Regions from separate parts of the Leclercia sp. AS011 genome, predicted to be linked through region 1. Evidence: predicted binding sites of a transcription regulator. Region 1 holds the regulator's gene; each other region holds the start of a gene.
What was found. The regulator CRP, encoded in region 1, controls carbon source genes, mostly activating them, when cyclic AMP is high. The targets are predictions, from matches to a motif close to ATGTGANNNNNNTCACAT.
Positions count from the first base shown of each region.

Region 2: cdd (cytidine deaminase) is a predicted target of CRP. The motif match lies at 1,493-1,510, and genes of this name have one in related genera.
Region 3: WFO70_RS00965 (YfcZ/YiiS family protein) is a predicted target of CRP. The motif match lies at 1,235-1,252, and genes of this name have one in related genera.
Region 4: WFO70_RS09840 (ABC-F family ATPase) is a predicted target of CRP. The motif match lies at 1,602-1,619, and genes of this name have one in related genera.

Region 1 is NZ_JBBCMA010000007.1:181,420-184,826, reverse strand. Features, by position in the region: gene WFO70_RS20595 (phosphoribulokinase) at 1-149, shown strand, start outside; gene WFO70_RS20590 (OsmC family protein) at 191-595, opposite strand; gene crp (cAMP-activated global transcriptional regulator CRP) at 905-1,537, shown strand; gene WFO70_RS20580 (YccS/YhfK family putative transporter) at 1,594-3,407, shown strand, end outside.
Region 2 is NZ_JBBCMA010000001.1:379,050-382,456, forward strand. Features, by position in the region: gene sanA (outer membrane permeability protein SanA) at 1-422, opposite strand, end outside; gene cdd (cytidine deaminase) at 551-1,435, opposite strand; gene WFO70_RS01710 (CidB/LrgB family autolysis modulator) at 1,564-2,259, opposite strand; gene WFO70_RS01715 (CidA/LrgA family protein) at 2,256-2,654, opposite strand; gene WFO70_RS01720 (hypothetical protein) at 2,722-2,889, shown strand; gene map (type I methionyl aminopeptidase) at 2,870-3,407, shown strand, end outside.
Region 3 is NZ_JBBCMA010000001.1:212,284-215,690, forward strand. Features, by position in the region: gene fadL (long-chain fatty acid transporter FadL) at 1-985, opposite strand, end outside; gene WFO70_RS00965 (YfcZ/YiiS family protein) at 1,357-1,641, shown strand; gene fadI (acetyl-CoA C-acyltransferase FadI) at 1,798-3,108, shown strand; gene fadJ (fatty acid oxidation complex subunit alpha FadJ) at 3,108-3,407, shown strand, end outside.
Region 4 is NZ_JBBCMA010000001.1:2,070,468-2,073,874, forward strand. Features, by position in the region: gene WFO70_RS09840 (ABC-F family ATPase) at 1-1,497, opposite strand, end outside; gene ldtB (L,D-transpeptidase) at 1,717-2,637, shown strand; gene WFO70_RS09850 (aldo/keto reductase) at 3,257-3,407, opposite strand, start outside.

The sequences.
Region 1 (3,407 bases):
ATTACCCCTGGCTGCTGGCGATGCTGCAGGGTTCGTTTATTTCGCACATCAATACGCTGGTGGTCCCGGGCGGGAAGATGGGGCTGGCGATGGAGTTAATCATGACGCCGCTGGTGCAGCGGTTGATGGAAGGCAAGAAGATCGATTGAGGATTTTTGCCCGGTGGCGCTACGCCTACCGGGCAATGGGATTACGCCCCGATCACTTCATACGAGTGGGTAATCTTGACCGCTTTCTCCAGCATCAGCGCCACGGAGCAGTACTTCTCGGCTGAGAGATCCACCGCACGGGATACCGCCGCGTCTTTCAGCTCTTTACCGGTCACCACGAAGTGAAGATTGATATGGGTGAACAGGCGCGGTGCCTCTTCACGACGCTCTGAGGTCAGTTTTACTTCGCAGTCAGTCACATCATGACGCCCTTTTTGCAGGATCGACACCACGTCGATCGCGCTGCATCCGCCTGCCGCCATCAGGACCACTTCCATCGGACTTGGCGCTTTGTCACCGGAGTTGCCATCCATCAAAATCTGGTGCCCGGAAGCCGACTCACCGAGGAACGTTAACCCTTCAACCCATTTCACACGTGCTTGCATTTGTATTAACTCCAGGAGTGCATTTTTCCTGACAGATTACGCGTCAGTAACAATTCTGACAACGGAAGTCGACCTGCATCAAGCTGAAGCGAGACACCAGGAGACAGGCGGCAAAAGCTATGCTAAAACAGTCGAGATGCTACAGTAATACATTGACGTTGCACATGTATGCAGAGGACATCACACATTACAGGCTGCTAATTATTGTGACAGCCAGTCCCCAGGCAGGGGAAAGAATTCGATTGTAACCCCAGAGTACAGGTACAGAGCCAGACTCTGGAGACAGCTTATAACAGAGGATAACAGCGCATGGTGCTTGGCAAACCGCAAACAGACCCGACTCTCGAATGGTTCTTGTCTCATTGCCATATTCATAAGTACCCATCGAAGAGCACGCTGATTCACCAGGGTGAAAAAGCGGAAACGTTGTATTACATCGTCAAAGGCTCAGTGGCAGTGCTGATCAAAGATGAAGAAGGTAAAGAGATGATCCTCTCTTACCTGAATCAGGGAGATTTCATCGGCGAACTGGGCCTGTTTGAAGAAGGTCAGGAGCGTAGCGCCTGGGTTCGTGCTAAAACTGCCTGTGAAGTGGCTGAGATCTCTTATAAGAAATTCCGCCAGCTGATCCAGGTCAACCCGGACATCCTGATGCGCCTCTCTTCGCAGATGGCTCGCCGTCTGCAGGTCACGTCCGAGAAAGTGGGTAACCTCGCCTTCCTCGACGTAACGGGCCGCATCGCTCAGACCCTGCTGAACCTGGCGAAACAGCCAGACGCCATGACCCACCCGGACGGTATGCAAATTAAAATTACCCGTCAGGAAATTGGTCAGATCGTCGGATGTTCTCGTGAGACAGTGGGTCGTATCCTGAAAATGCTGGAAGATCAAAACCTGATTTCTGCCCACGGTAAAACCATCGTGGTTTACGGAACACGTTAATTCCGCTAAAACGGCGTGGCATCGCAGGATGACACGCCGTTTTTGTCTCTATCCCCATGTGGCGCAGGCTCATTTATCACCCGGAAGTTAACTACGCACTGCGGCAAACCCTGGTGTTGTGTCTCCCCGTGGCTGTGGGTTTGATCTTCGGTCATCTGCAACAAGGTCTGCTCTTTTCTCTCGTTCCTGCCTGCTGCAACATTGCCGGTCTGGACACCCCGCATAAACGCTTTTTTAAACGCCTGACCATTGGCGGCTGCCTGTTCGCCGGCTGTAGCCTGGCCGTGCAGCTGTTGCTGGCCCGGGATATTCCGCTGCCCCTCATTCTGACCGTGCTGGCGATGACGCTGGGGGTCACGGCTGAGATCAGCGCCCTGCATGCCCGGCTGCTGCCCGCCTCGCTGATTGCGGCTATCTTTACCCTGAGTCTGGCGGGGAACATGCCGGTCTGGGAGCCGCTACTCCTCTATACGCTGGGCACCCTCTGGTACGGGCTGTTTAACTGGTTCTGGTTCTGGATGTGGCGCGAACAGCCGTTGCGAGAGTCGCTGAGCGTGCTCTATCAACAGCTGGCAGAGTATTGCGAAGCCAAATACACCCTGCTGACGCAGCACACCGATCCTGAAAAATCGTTGCCGCCGCTGCTGGCCCGCCAGCAGAAGGTGGTGGACCTGATCAGCCTCTGCTATCAGCAGCTGCATATGCTGGCGGCCAACAGAAATCATGAATACAAACGCCTGCTGCGCACCTTCCAGGTGGGGCTGGATCTGCAGGAGCACATCTCCGTCAGCCTGCATCACCCGAAGGAGGTGCAAAAGCTGGTGGAGCGCAGCCACGCCGAAGCGGTGATCCGCTGGAACGCGCAGACCGTTGCGGCCCGTCTGCGGGTGCTGGCCGACGACATTCTCTATCATCGCTACCCCACCCGTTTCTCTATGGACAAGCAGCTTGGCGCGCTGGAGAAAATCGCCCGTCAGCACCCTGATAACCCGGTGGGGCAGTTTTGCGCCTGGCACTTCAGCCGGATTGCCCGCGTGCTGCGCACGCAGCGTCCGCTCTATCCGCGCGACCTGATGGCTGACAAACAGAAACGGCTGCCGCTGCTCCCCGCCCTGAGAAGCTACCTGTCGCTAAAATCTGCCGCCCTGCGTAACGCGGCGCGCATCAGCGTGATGCTGAGTATCGCCAGCCTGATGGGCGTGGCGCTGCACCTGCCAAAACCCTACTGGATCTTAATGACCGTGCTGCTGGTGACGCAAAACGGCTACAGCGCGACGCGGGTGCGAATTCTCCACCGGGCGGCCGGGACCCTGGCGGGACTGATTATCGCCGGTGTCACTCTGCACTTCCACGTCCCGGAGGGGTACACCCTTGCCGGCATGCTGATGGTAACCCTGGTGAGCTACCTGATCATTCGCAAGAGCTACGGCTGGGCGACGGTGGGCTTTACGGTTACGGCGGTGTATACCCTGCAGCTGCTGACCCTGAACGGCGAGCAGTTTATTATCGCCCGGCTGGCCGATACCCTGATTGGCTGCCTGATTGCCTTCGGCGGGATGGTCTGGCTGTGGCCGCAGTGGCAGAGCGGGCTGCTGCGCCAGAACGCTCACGACGCGCTGGAGGCCGATCAGGAGGCTATCCGCCTGATCCTCAGCGACGATCCGCAGCCGACACCCCTGGCCTGGCAGCGCATGAAGGTCAACCAGGCGCACAACGCCCTGTTCAACTCCCTCAACCAGGCGATGCAGGAGCCGGGCTTCAATTCGGCGTATCTGGCGGATATGAAGCTGTGGGTAACGCACAGCCAGTTTATCGTCGAGCATATCAACGCCATGACGACGCTGGCGCGGGAGCATACGATGCTGACGCC
Region 2 (3,407 bases), on a different contig from region 1:
AAATCGTTGGTATCGAACACCTTACGGGTACGGACAATCGAATCGAGAGTTCGGAAACCGGCGTAGTCGAGCACGATATCTGCCGGATCCACGCCGGCGGCAATCAGGTCTTTACGCATGGTAACCGGTTCGTTATAGCTCTGCAGGGCGTTGTCGCCGCTCAGCAGCAGGTAGTTGACCTTGCCGCTGTTGTAGGCGTTGAGCGCCCCCTGAATGCGGTAACGGTAATACTGGTTGATCACCCCGGTGCGGTAGTACTTGGCGGTGCCGAGCACCACGCCCACCTGGCGGTAGGGCAGATCCTGAAGGTCATCAAAGATATAGGGAGCCGTTTTCCAGCTCATCCAGCGGTCGAGGCCCAGCGCAGTCAGCAGCACGATGGCGATCAGGGCAACCAGGCTGTAAAACATGCGCTTTAACATACAGATGACTCGTACCAAAGGTGAAATTTCACTCAGGCTACTTTACCCGTCTGGTAAGCGCAAGAAACGGCGGTTTAATTGGGGGGATTTTCATCAATTGTGCGGGCATTGCTGCCCGCATCAGAGACTTACGCCAGCAGCACGCGGTCGATGCTGGTACAGCCCAGCGCGCGCAGCGTGGCCGCGGTAGCGTCCCACTGGATCAGCGGAGCGTCGGCTTTTTCCGCCAGAATGGCGCGCTGGATATCCGGGTAGTCATAACCGTTGAGGCTGAGCAGGTTCAGTGCGCCCTGCAACGGCGGCAGCGTCGGGTTAAAGGCGGCGTTCTCGGCATAGCTGCCGGTGAAGATGCGGCCATCGCGACACTCCAGCGCCACCCCGCTTGGGGAGTTGCTGTACGGCGCGTGGGACTTGTTCGCAGCAAGGATAGCGGCCTGAGCCAGCGCGTCGCCGCTGACGGCGTAACCATGATCCTGCTCGTCCATCAGCAGGGATTTGATCTCCAGATCCTTCGGTCCGAAGGCGTCCGGCAGGTAATCCGCCAGAGTATGGGGATCGCGGCCCGGCAGGTTGATACGCAGCTGCAACCCGCTGTTAAGCTCGTTCATAAACTGACGACAGTGCCCGCACGGGGTGTAGTTCACGGTAATGGCCTGCAGGGATTTTTCACCGCGCAGCCAGGCGTGGCTGATGGCGCTCTGTTCCGCATGCACGGTCTGCTGCATGGTCGCCCCGAGAAACTCCATATTGCCGCCGAAGTACCAGGTGCCGCTCACGCCGCGCGCGATGGCACCCACGTTGAAATGGGACAGGTCGGCGCGGGCGCAGGCCGCCGCCAGTGGCAGAAGCGCAAAGGCCAGCGCGTCATCATCCAGATCGGTGGCACCTTTCAGTGCGGTGACCTGTTCAGCCGTCAGCAGGGCGGGGAAGTGTGCATCCGCCAGAACCGGAGCCAGGGCTGACTGCAAATTCTCTGCAAGCTGAGCGAAAGCTGATTGAAAACGTGGATGCATGGCGTTGCCTCATAAAGGTTAATGGATCGGTAGTGTACGGAGCCGTTAAGGCTTTATATGTGACTTAGATCTCATTATGTGTGCAACTTATGAAACTCAAATGAAAAATGCGCGACGCGTCGCAAATTTTAGCCCAACACCGCCAGAATAATCGGGAACAGGAACGGCGCTATCAACGAGGTCATGATCCCGCAGATCACCAGCGCCAGGGAGCTGAATGCCCCTTCCTGATAATCCAGCTCCGCGCAGCGGGCGGTACCCAGGGCGTGCGACGCGGTACCCATCGCCAGACCGCGGGCAGATTTGGTGCGAATGCGCATGGCGTTCAGCAGGGTATGGCCTAACACCGCCCCGAGAATACCGACATAAATGACGCACACGGCGCTGATAGCAGGAATGCCGCCAAGACTGCCCCCCACCGCCATTGCAATAGGGGTAGTCACCGATTTAGGTAAAATAGAGGCCGCAATTTCCGGGGTGGCCCCCATCAGCAGCGCCACCGAGGTGCCGGTGATCATTGCCACCACGCTACCCACCAGGCAGATGGTAATGATCGACTTCCAGCGGGCGCGGATCTGGTGCAGTTGCTCATATAAAGGGAAGGCCAGCGCCACCACCGCAGGCTGCAACAGATCGTTCAGCACCTTGCTGCCCTGGAAATATTTTGCGTAGGGAATGCCGGTCAGCAGCAGGAACGGAATAATCACCACCATCGCCACCAGCAGGGGGTTAAGCAGCGGGAACTTCAGGCGCACCGCCAGCTTGCGGGCGGCGAAGAATACCGCCACGCTGAGCGGCAGCGACCACCAGATATTGGCCATCATTTTTTCTGTCCTTTTTGCCCAACCAGGTTACGTTCCCCATGCGCCAGATGCGTGCTCCAGCTCACCACTAAAAATACCACCAGCGTACTGACGGTGCAGGAAACAAATATCGGACCAAACTGGGCGCTCAGCAGGTCGTAATACTGCATCACCCCCACCCCAATCGGCACGAACAGCAGCGCCATGTAGCGGATCAGCACCGAGCAGCCGGGCTTCACCCAGTTTGCCGGGAGGATTTGCAGCGCAAGCAGCACGAACAGGATCAGCATGCCAATAATGCTGCCGGGGATGGTGATGGGCAGCAGGGAGGCGAGAAAGATCCCCGCATACAGGCAGGCATAAATAAGGATGAAGGCGCGAAGGTATTGCCAGACAACGATCAGTGATTTCTTCATGGTGAAAGTCCTTAGTGGAACGCATTCATCATACAATTAAAACTGGAAACGTGCTACGGATCACATCATGACTTTTGAGCATACCAGACATTACTTTCTGGAACCCTGGGCATTTCCCCAAACCAGAAGAGACAATGCGGCGCTGACAGGATACGATCAACAGCTCAAGCTGGTGCTGTTGCAATCCGGCTTCGCCCCTTTACTGGAGATGAACAATGCCCTCAATTCTCATTAAAACCGCCGATGAGCTCGCCCGTCAGCGCCACGCGGGCGAACTGCTGGCCTCGGTGTTTACCATGCTGGACGAATTTATTAAGCCTGGCGTATCAACCATGGAGATCAATAATCGCGCAGAGGCGTTTATTGTCGACCAGCTAAAGTCTCGCCCGGCCAGCAAAGGGCAGTATGATTACCCTTACGTGCTGAACACCTCGGTGAACGACGTGGTCTGCCACGGGATCCCTAAGGAGTCGGAACACCTTAAGTCGGGTGCCATCGTTAACGTCGACATTACCCTCGAGAACGCGGGCATGATCGCCGACTCCAGTAAAATGTATCTTATTGGTGAGGTTTCGCCTCTGGCCCGCCGGCTGGTCAAAGCGACCTACGAGGGGATGTGGAAGGGGATTAAGGCCGTAAAACCGGGCGCGACGCTGGGGGATATCGGCCACGCCATTCAGTCATACGTTGAGAGCCAGGGCTACAGCGTCGTACGCGAGTATTGCGGCCACGGCATTGGCAAAGAGATGCACG
Region 3 (3,407 bases), on a different contig from region 1:
CCTTCAGCTCCTGGAACTGGCTCCAGCTGGTGTAGGTCAGGCTATAGTGAACAGCCCACTGCGGTGCCACGAGGTTATACCCGGAGACTTCCCACATTTCTGGCAGATGCAGCGACAGAGAACCGTTCTCGGTATTGCCGCCGGTTCCCGCCGGAAGACCGGCCAGACCCATACTGCCAAAGATGGCACTCAGGTTAGGGTTGATGGAGCTCTTATAGTCGCCGTCGAAGTCGATCTTCACTTCTGAACGGTAGGTCAGACCCCAGCGGTTGTTTTTATCCAGCTCATACAGAATACCGGCGTTCCAGCCAAAGCCCCACTCGTCACCTTTCAGGTAGGCAATCTGGTCGTCAGGCTCGTTGATCCCACCCAGATAGGATGGTGGCACACGGCCGGTCAGCTGACGCGTCAGCAGTGGACCCAGTGAGCCCGCATAACGCTCAATTTTAGCTTTCGCGTAAACGGCATCAAAGCCCAGGCCAAAGCTCCAGTTGCTATTCAGACGATACGCACCGCTCAGATTCAGGTTGAGGGTTTCCAGATCGGTTTTACCGCCGTAGATCCCCGCCGCGTAGCTGTCGTTAAATTCGGTTGCCAGACCATAGTTGGAGGTGACAGACGCACCCCAGCCGAACTGATCGTTGATTGGCATAACAAAGTGCACGTTTGGCACCCAGGCGGTTGGGGCGATATTGTCCTGGTCTGCACTCTGTCCTGTTAAGGCGGAGTTACCCGTGACGTTCACATCAGGATCGATATAAACGGCACCGATAGAGAAGGTCGGGCGATCAAACATGGTGATCAGCGCCGGGTTACGGCTCGCATTCCCTGCGTCATCAGCGATAGCACCTTCCCCGGAATAGGCGCGGCCCAGACCTGAGGAAGAGAACTCATTCAGCTGAAAGCCCGCAGACCAGGCGGAGGTGGAGACGATTGCCACTGCGATTGCGAGCGCAGTTTTTTTGAACAGGGTTTTCTGGCTCATGACCATAACCTCATTGAGTTATTTTTATTCAATATTTGTTACACACCGTAACAGGAGCGCGAAGTGTAGGGTCTGTGGTAACACTTAGAAATCAGACCAGTGGCGAGAGTATAGGTCTGACCAGATGGAATGTTGCAAGTCTGTTTATTAATTTTTACCGAGATGTTTTACGAAACGGGATCTGGTTGGCAAAATTGTGACCAGTTCAGTTACTCCGAATGGGTGATTTTTGTTTTAGATCATTTTTACGTGTGATATTGCTCACTTACCGCCTTTTACGCCATTAACGACTGGAGCCGCTTTCGGGCGGGGCGTAAAATATCAGCATCGTATCTATTTCGCGCCGTGCGCGACGACAGAGGAAATCTACTATGAGTAAATGCAGTGCTGATGAAACCCCGGTTTGCTGCTGTATGGATGTCGGTACCATCGTGGATAACACGGATTGCACCGCCTCTTACAGCCGTGTGTTCGCCAGTCGTGCCGACGCCGAAGAGACGCTGGCTGCACTGACCGCCAAAGCCCGCGGCGTTGAGTCTGAACCTTGCGATATTACCTCCACCTTCACCGAAGTGGACGGCGGAGTACGTCTGGACATCGATTTCGTATTCAGCTGCGAAGCGGAGTCCCTGATCTTCCAGCTCGGTCTGCGTTAATTTCCCTTCAACGCCCCCTTTCATGGGGGCGTTTCATTTGTGCTCTGTGGCTTCGCTCGCAATTTTTCTTCTCCCCGATTGGCTAATGTAAAAATTTGGTTAAGACTGTTATCAGGTCAGACCACTTTGCGCATTTGTTATTCACAGGGGAGCGTTATGAGTCAGGCATTACCGCTAATCACCCGTCAGGGCGATCGCATTGCCATTGTCAGTGGATTACGTACGCCATTTGCCCGTCAGGCGACGGCGTTTCATGGCATACCTGCCGTCGATCTGGGAAAAATGGTGGTGGGGGAGTTGCTGGCTCGCAGCGAAATACCGCCGGAGGTGATTGAACAGCTGGTCTTCGGCCAGGTGGTACAGATGCCGGAAGCGCCCAACATCGCCCGTGAGATCGTGCTGGGCACCGGCATGAACGTCCATACCGACGCTTACAGCGTTAGCCGCGCCTGCGCCACCAGCTTTCAGGCGGTGGCGAACGTGGCAGAAAGCCTGATTACGGGCACCATTCGTGCCGGGATCGCCGGGGGGGCCGACTCCTCATCCGTATTACCGATTGGCGTCAGCAAAAAGCTCGCCCGCGTGCTGGTGGACGTCAACAAAGCCCGCACCACCGGACAGCGCTTATCCCTCTTCTCGCGCCTGCGGTTGCGCGATCTGCTTCCCGTCCCGCCTGCGGTCGCGGAATACTCCACCGGCCTGCGGATGGGCGATACCGCCGAACAGATGGCGAAAACCTACGGCATCACCCGCGAACAGCAGGATGCCCTGGCGCACCGCTCGCACCAGCGTGCGGCGCAGGCCTGGGCGGAAGGCAAGCTGGCGGAGGAGGTGATGACGGCCTACACCCCGCCATTCCGCGAGCCCTTAACCGAAGATAACAATATCCGCGGCACCTCGACGCTGGCGGATTACGCGAAACTACGTCCGGCATTCGACCGTAAGCACGGCACCGTCACTGCCGCCAACAGCACGCCATTAACCGATGGCGCGGCGGCGGTGATCCTGATGACCGAATCGCGGGCCAAAGAGTTGGGCCTGATTCCGCTCGGCTACCTGCGCAGCTATGCCTTTACCGCCATTGATGTCTGGCAGGACATGCTGCTCGGCCCGGCCTGGTCCACGCCGCTGGCGCTGGAGCGTGCCGGGCTGACGATGGCTGACCTGACGCTCATCGACATGCACGAAGCCTTCGCCGCCCAGACCCTGGCTAACCTGCAGCTGCTGGCAAGCGATCGCTTTGCCCGCGACGTGTTAGGCCGCGCCCAGGCTACAGGCGAGGTTGATGAAAGCAAATTTAACGTGCTGGGAGGCTCCATTGCCTACGGCCACCCCTTTGCGGCGACCGGGGCGAGGATGATCACCCAGACGCTGCACGAGTTGCGCCGTCGCGGCGGCGGTTTTGGCCTGGTGACCGCCTGCGCGGCGGGTGGACTGGGTGCCGCAATGGTTCTGGAGGCTGAATAATGGAGATGACAACGGCGTTTACCCTCAATGTGCGTCCGGACAACGTGGCAGTGGTGACCATCGATGCGCCAGACGAAAAGATGAATACCCTGAAAGCCGAGTTTGGCGGTCAGGTCCGCGCGATCCTGAAGCAGGTGCGCGAAAACAAAACCCTGCGCGGGCTGGTGTTCATCTCGGCCAAGCCGGACAATTTTATTGCCGGGGCTGATATCAACATGATTGCCCGCGCCAGCAGCGCCCAGGAAGCGGAAGCGCTGGCCCGTCAGGGGCAGCAGATCATGACCGACATTCATGCCCTG
Region 4 (3,407 bases), on a different contig from region 1:
GCTAACGAACTCACGGTCGTGAGAGACGAAGATCAGGGTGCCCTGATACATCTCCAGCGCCATGTTCAGCGATTCGATGGATTCCATGTCCAGGTGGTTGGTTGGTTCGTCCATCACCAGGATGTTCGGTTTCTGCATCATCAGCTTGCCGAACAGCATACGGCCCTTCTCACCACCGGAAAGCACCTTCGCCGGCTTTTTGATGTCGTCCTGGCTGAACAGCAGACGACCGAGGAAGCTGCGCACCACCTGCTCATCATCGCCTTCCTGCTTCCACTGGCTCATCCAGTCGAAGACGGTCAGATCGTTGTCGAAATCTTCGGCGTGATCCTGAGCGTAGTAACCAATCTGCGCATTCTCGGACCATTTCACGGTGCCGTGATCCGGGGCCAGTTCACCCACCAGGGTCTTCAGCATGGTGGATTTACCCACGCCGTTGGCACCGAGGATAGCGATCTTCTCGCCCACTTCCAGCAGCAGGTTGAAGTTCTTAAACAGCGGACCGTTGTCGAAGCCTTTTGACAGCTCTTCGACGGCCAGCGCGTTACGGAACAGCTTCTTGTCCTGCTCGAAGCGGATGAACGGGTTCTGACGGCTGGAGGCTTTCACTTCATCCAGCTTGATTTTGTCGATCTGACGGGCACGAGACGTTGCCTGACGCGATTTAGAGGCGTTGGCGCTGAAGCGGCTGACGAAGGATTGCAGGTCGGCAATCTGCGCCTTTTTCTTGGCGTTATCCGCCAGCAGACGCTCACGCGCCTGGGTCGCGGCGGTCATGTACTCATCGTAGTTGCCCGCGTAGACGCGCAGCTCGCCGTAGTCCAGATCCGCCATGTGGGTACAAACCATGTTCAGGAAGTGACGGTCGTGCGAGATGATGATCATGGTGCTGTTACGCTCATTCAGCGTCTGCTCCAGCCAGCGAATGGTATCGATGTCCAGGTTGTTCGTTGGTTCGTCGAGCAGCAGGATGTCCGGGTTAGAGAACAGCGCCTGGGCCAGCAGCACACGCAGCTTCCAGCCTGGCGCCACTTCGCTCATCAGACCGTAGTGCTGCTCAACGGGAATGCCCACGCCCAGCAGCAGTTCACCGGCACGGGACTCGGCAGAGTAGCCGTCCATTTCGCCGTACTGCACTTCGAGGTCGGCCACTTTATAGCCGTCTTCTTCGCTCATTTCGGCAAGACCGTAGATGCGGTCGCGCTCCTGCTTCACTTCCCACAGTTCACCGTGGCCCATGATCACCGTGTCGAGAACGGTGAACGCTTCAAAGGCGAACTGATCCTGACGCAGCTTACCGATGCGCTCGTTCGGATCGAGAGAAACGTTGCCCAGCGTCGGCTCTAAATCGCCGCCGAGGATCTTCATGAAGGTGGATTTTCCGCTACCGTTGGCACCAATCAGGCCGTAACGGTTGCCGCCGCCAAATTTGACGGAAATGTTTTCGAACAGCGGCTTACTGCCAAACTGCATAGTGACGTTGCTGGTAACTAACACGGGAGATTCCTGCGAGAAGTGTGATAAACCCGGCATTATGCCACAATTCCGAAATGAGATCCCGTGTAACAACGTAGCGCTAAACTTTAACGAAACGGAAAAAAGTGTGATTTAGTACACATCCGAATTCCATGCGGTCAGGAATGCACATATAATGCGCTCCCTGAACCGTTCAGACTTTTAAACAACCTGCCAAGTGGCACAGATACCTCGCACACCATGAATATTAAATTAACTTCGCTTTTTGCGGCGGCGTTTGCCGTAGTAGGGTTTTGCAAGACCGCTTCTGCTGTCACCTATCCACTGCCAACCGACGGTAGCCGTCTGGTGGGTCAGAACCAGGTTGTGACCGTTGAAGAGGGCAACAGCCAGCCGCTGGAATATTTCGCAGCTGAATACCAACTGGGCCTGTCCAACATGCTTGAGGCTAACCCGGGCGTCGATCCGTACCTGCCGAAGGGCGGTACCGTGCTGAACATTCCTCAGCAGCTGATCCTGCCGGACACCGTGCATGAAGGCATCGTCATCAACAGCGCCGAAATGCGTCTGTACTACTACCCGAAAGGCACCAACACCGTGATCGTGCTGCCAATCGGTATCGGCCAGCTCGGGAAAGATACCCCGATGAACTGGACCACCAAAGTTGAGCGTAAGAAAGCCGGCCCAACCTGGACCCCAACCGCCAAAATGCACGCCGAGTACATTGCCGCGGGCGAGCCGCTGCCAGCCGTTGTTCCTGCTGGCCCGGATAACCCGATGGGTCTGTATGCCCTGTACATCGGTCGTCTGTATGCGATCCACGGCACCAACGCCAACTTCGGTATCGGCCTGCGCGTGAGCCACGGCTGTGTGCGTCTGCGTAACGACGACATCAAGTTCCTGTTCGAGAACGTGCCGGTTGGCACCCGCGTGCAGTTCATCAACGAGCCGGTAAAAGCGACCACCGAGCCGGATGGCAGCCGTTACCTCGAAGTGCATAACCCGCTGTCCACCAGCGAAGATCAGATCGACAACAACGTCACCGTGCCGGTCACCCTGACCAGCAGCGTGCAGGCCATCACCAGCCAGCAGGACGTGGACGCGACCATCGTTGAGCAAGCGATCAACAACCGTTCCGGTATGCCGGTTCGTCTGAACTGATCGTACCAGGAACAATTCTGTCATCACAGTGGAATTGTTCCGTTCACTAAAGCTTCTCTGCTTTATGCCCATCCCGCTGCGGTGAACGTGTTAAGGGGGCTACCGCCGCCCCCTTAACAATCCCAGCTCCCGGCAAAGAAAATCGCCGCTTCGCGGTACCCTCAGCTTATTCCTTTCGGCTTTCGGGTCGGGCGCGATCCTACATCCATGTAGGTCACGCCCTCTCGGCGCATCCATGCGCCTCGCCCCGGCCTACAGGAAACGCTTCGGCGATTTTCAGCCGGACCAGGCGTCTCCTCAACCTTCTCAGCTGCCTGAATGTGGCACAGGTGTTGAGTCCCCGCTGAAATCGGCGAGCCGGAGACCGGATGACCAGGGCTGGACGCCATGGATGGCGGCCAGAGGCGAAGCGAGACAGGACGTCGAGTTGAGCCGACCGCAGGCAGCAGGTCGGGAGGTGAGCGCAGTGCGAAGCACCGATTTCGTTGCGGGCCGCGGGGATTGAAAAGGGGGCCGCGGTGGCCCCCTTTTCACGTTCACAGGTTCTGGAATGTCATATTCTGGTGGACATAAGGTGAACGGAACACGCCACCGAACTTAATCAGAAAACAATAAAAGATTACTGCTGCGCCAGCTGATTACGGCGATACTCCCCCTGCCGTTCCAGCATCCAGCCCGGGTATTCCCGCGGCAGCGCGCTCACCGCATCCAGCTGTTTCAACTCCTCGTCGCTGAGGTGAATCTGGGTCGCGGCAATGTTGTCATCCAGC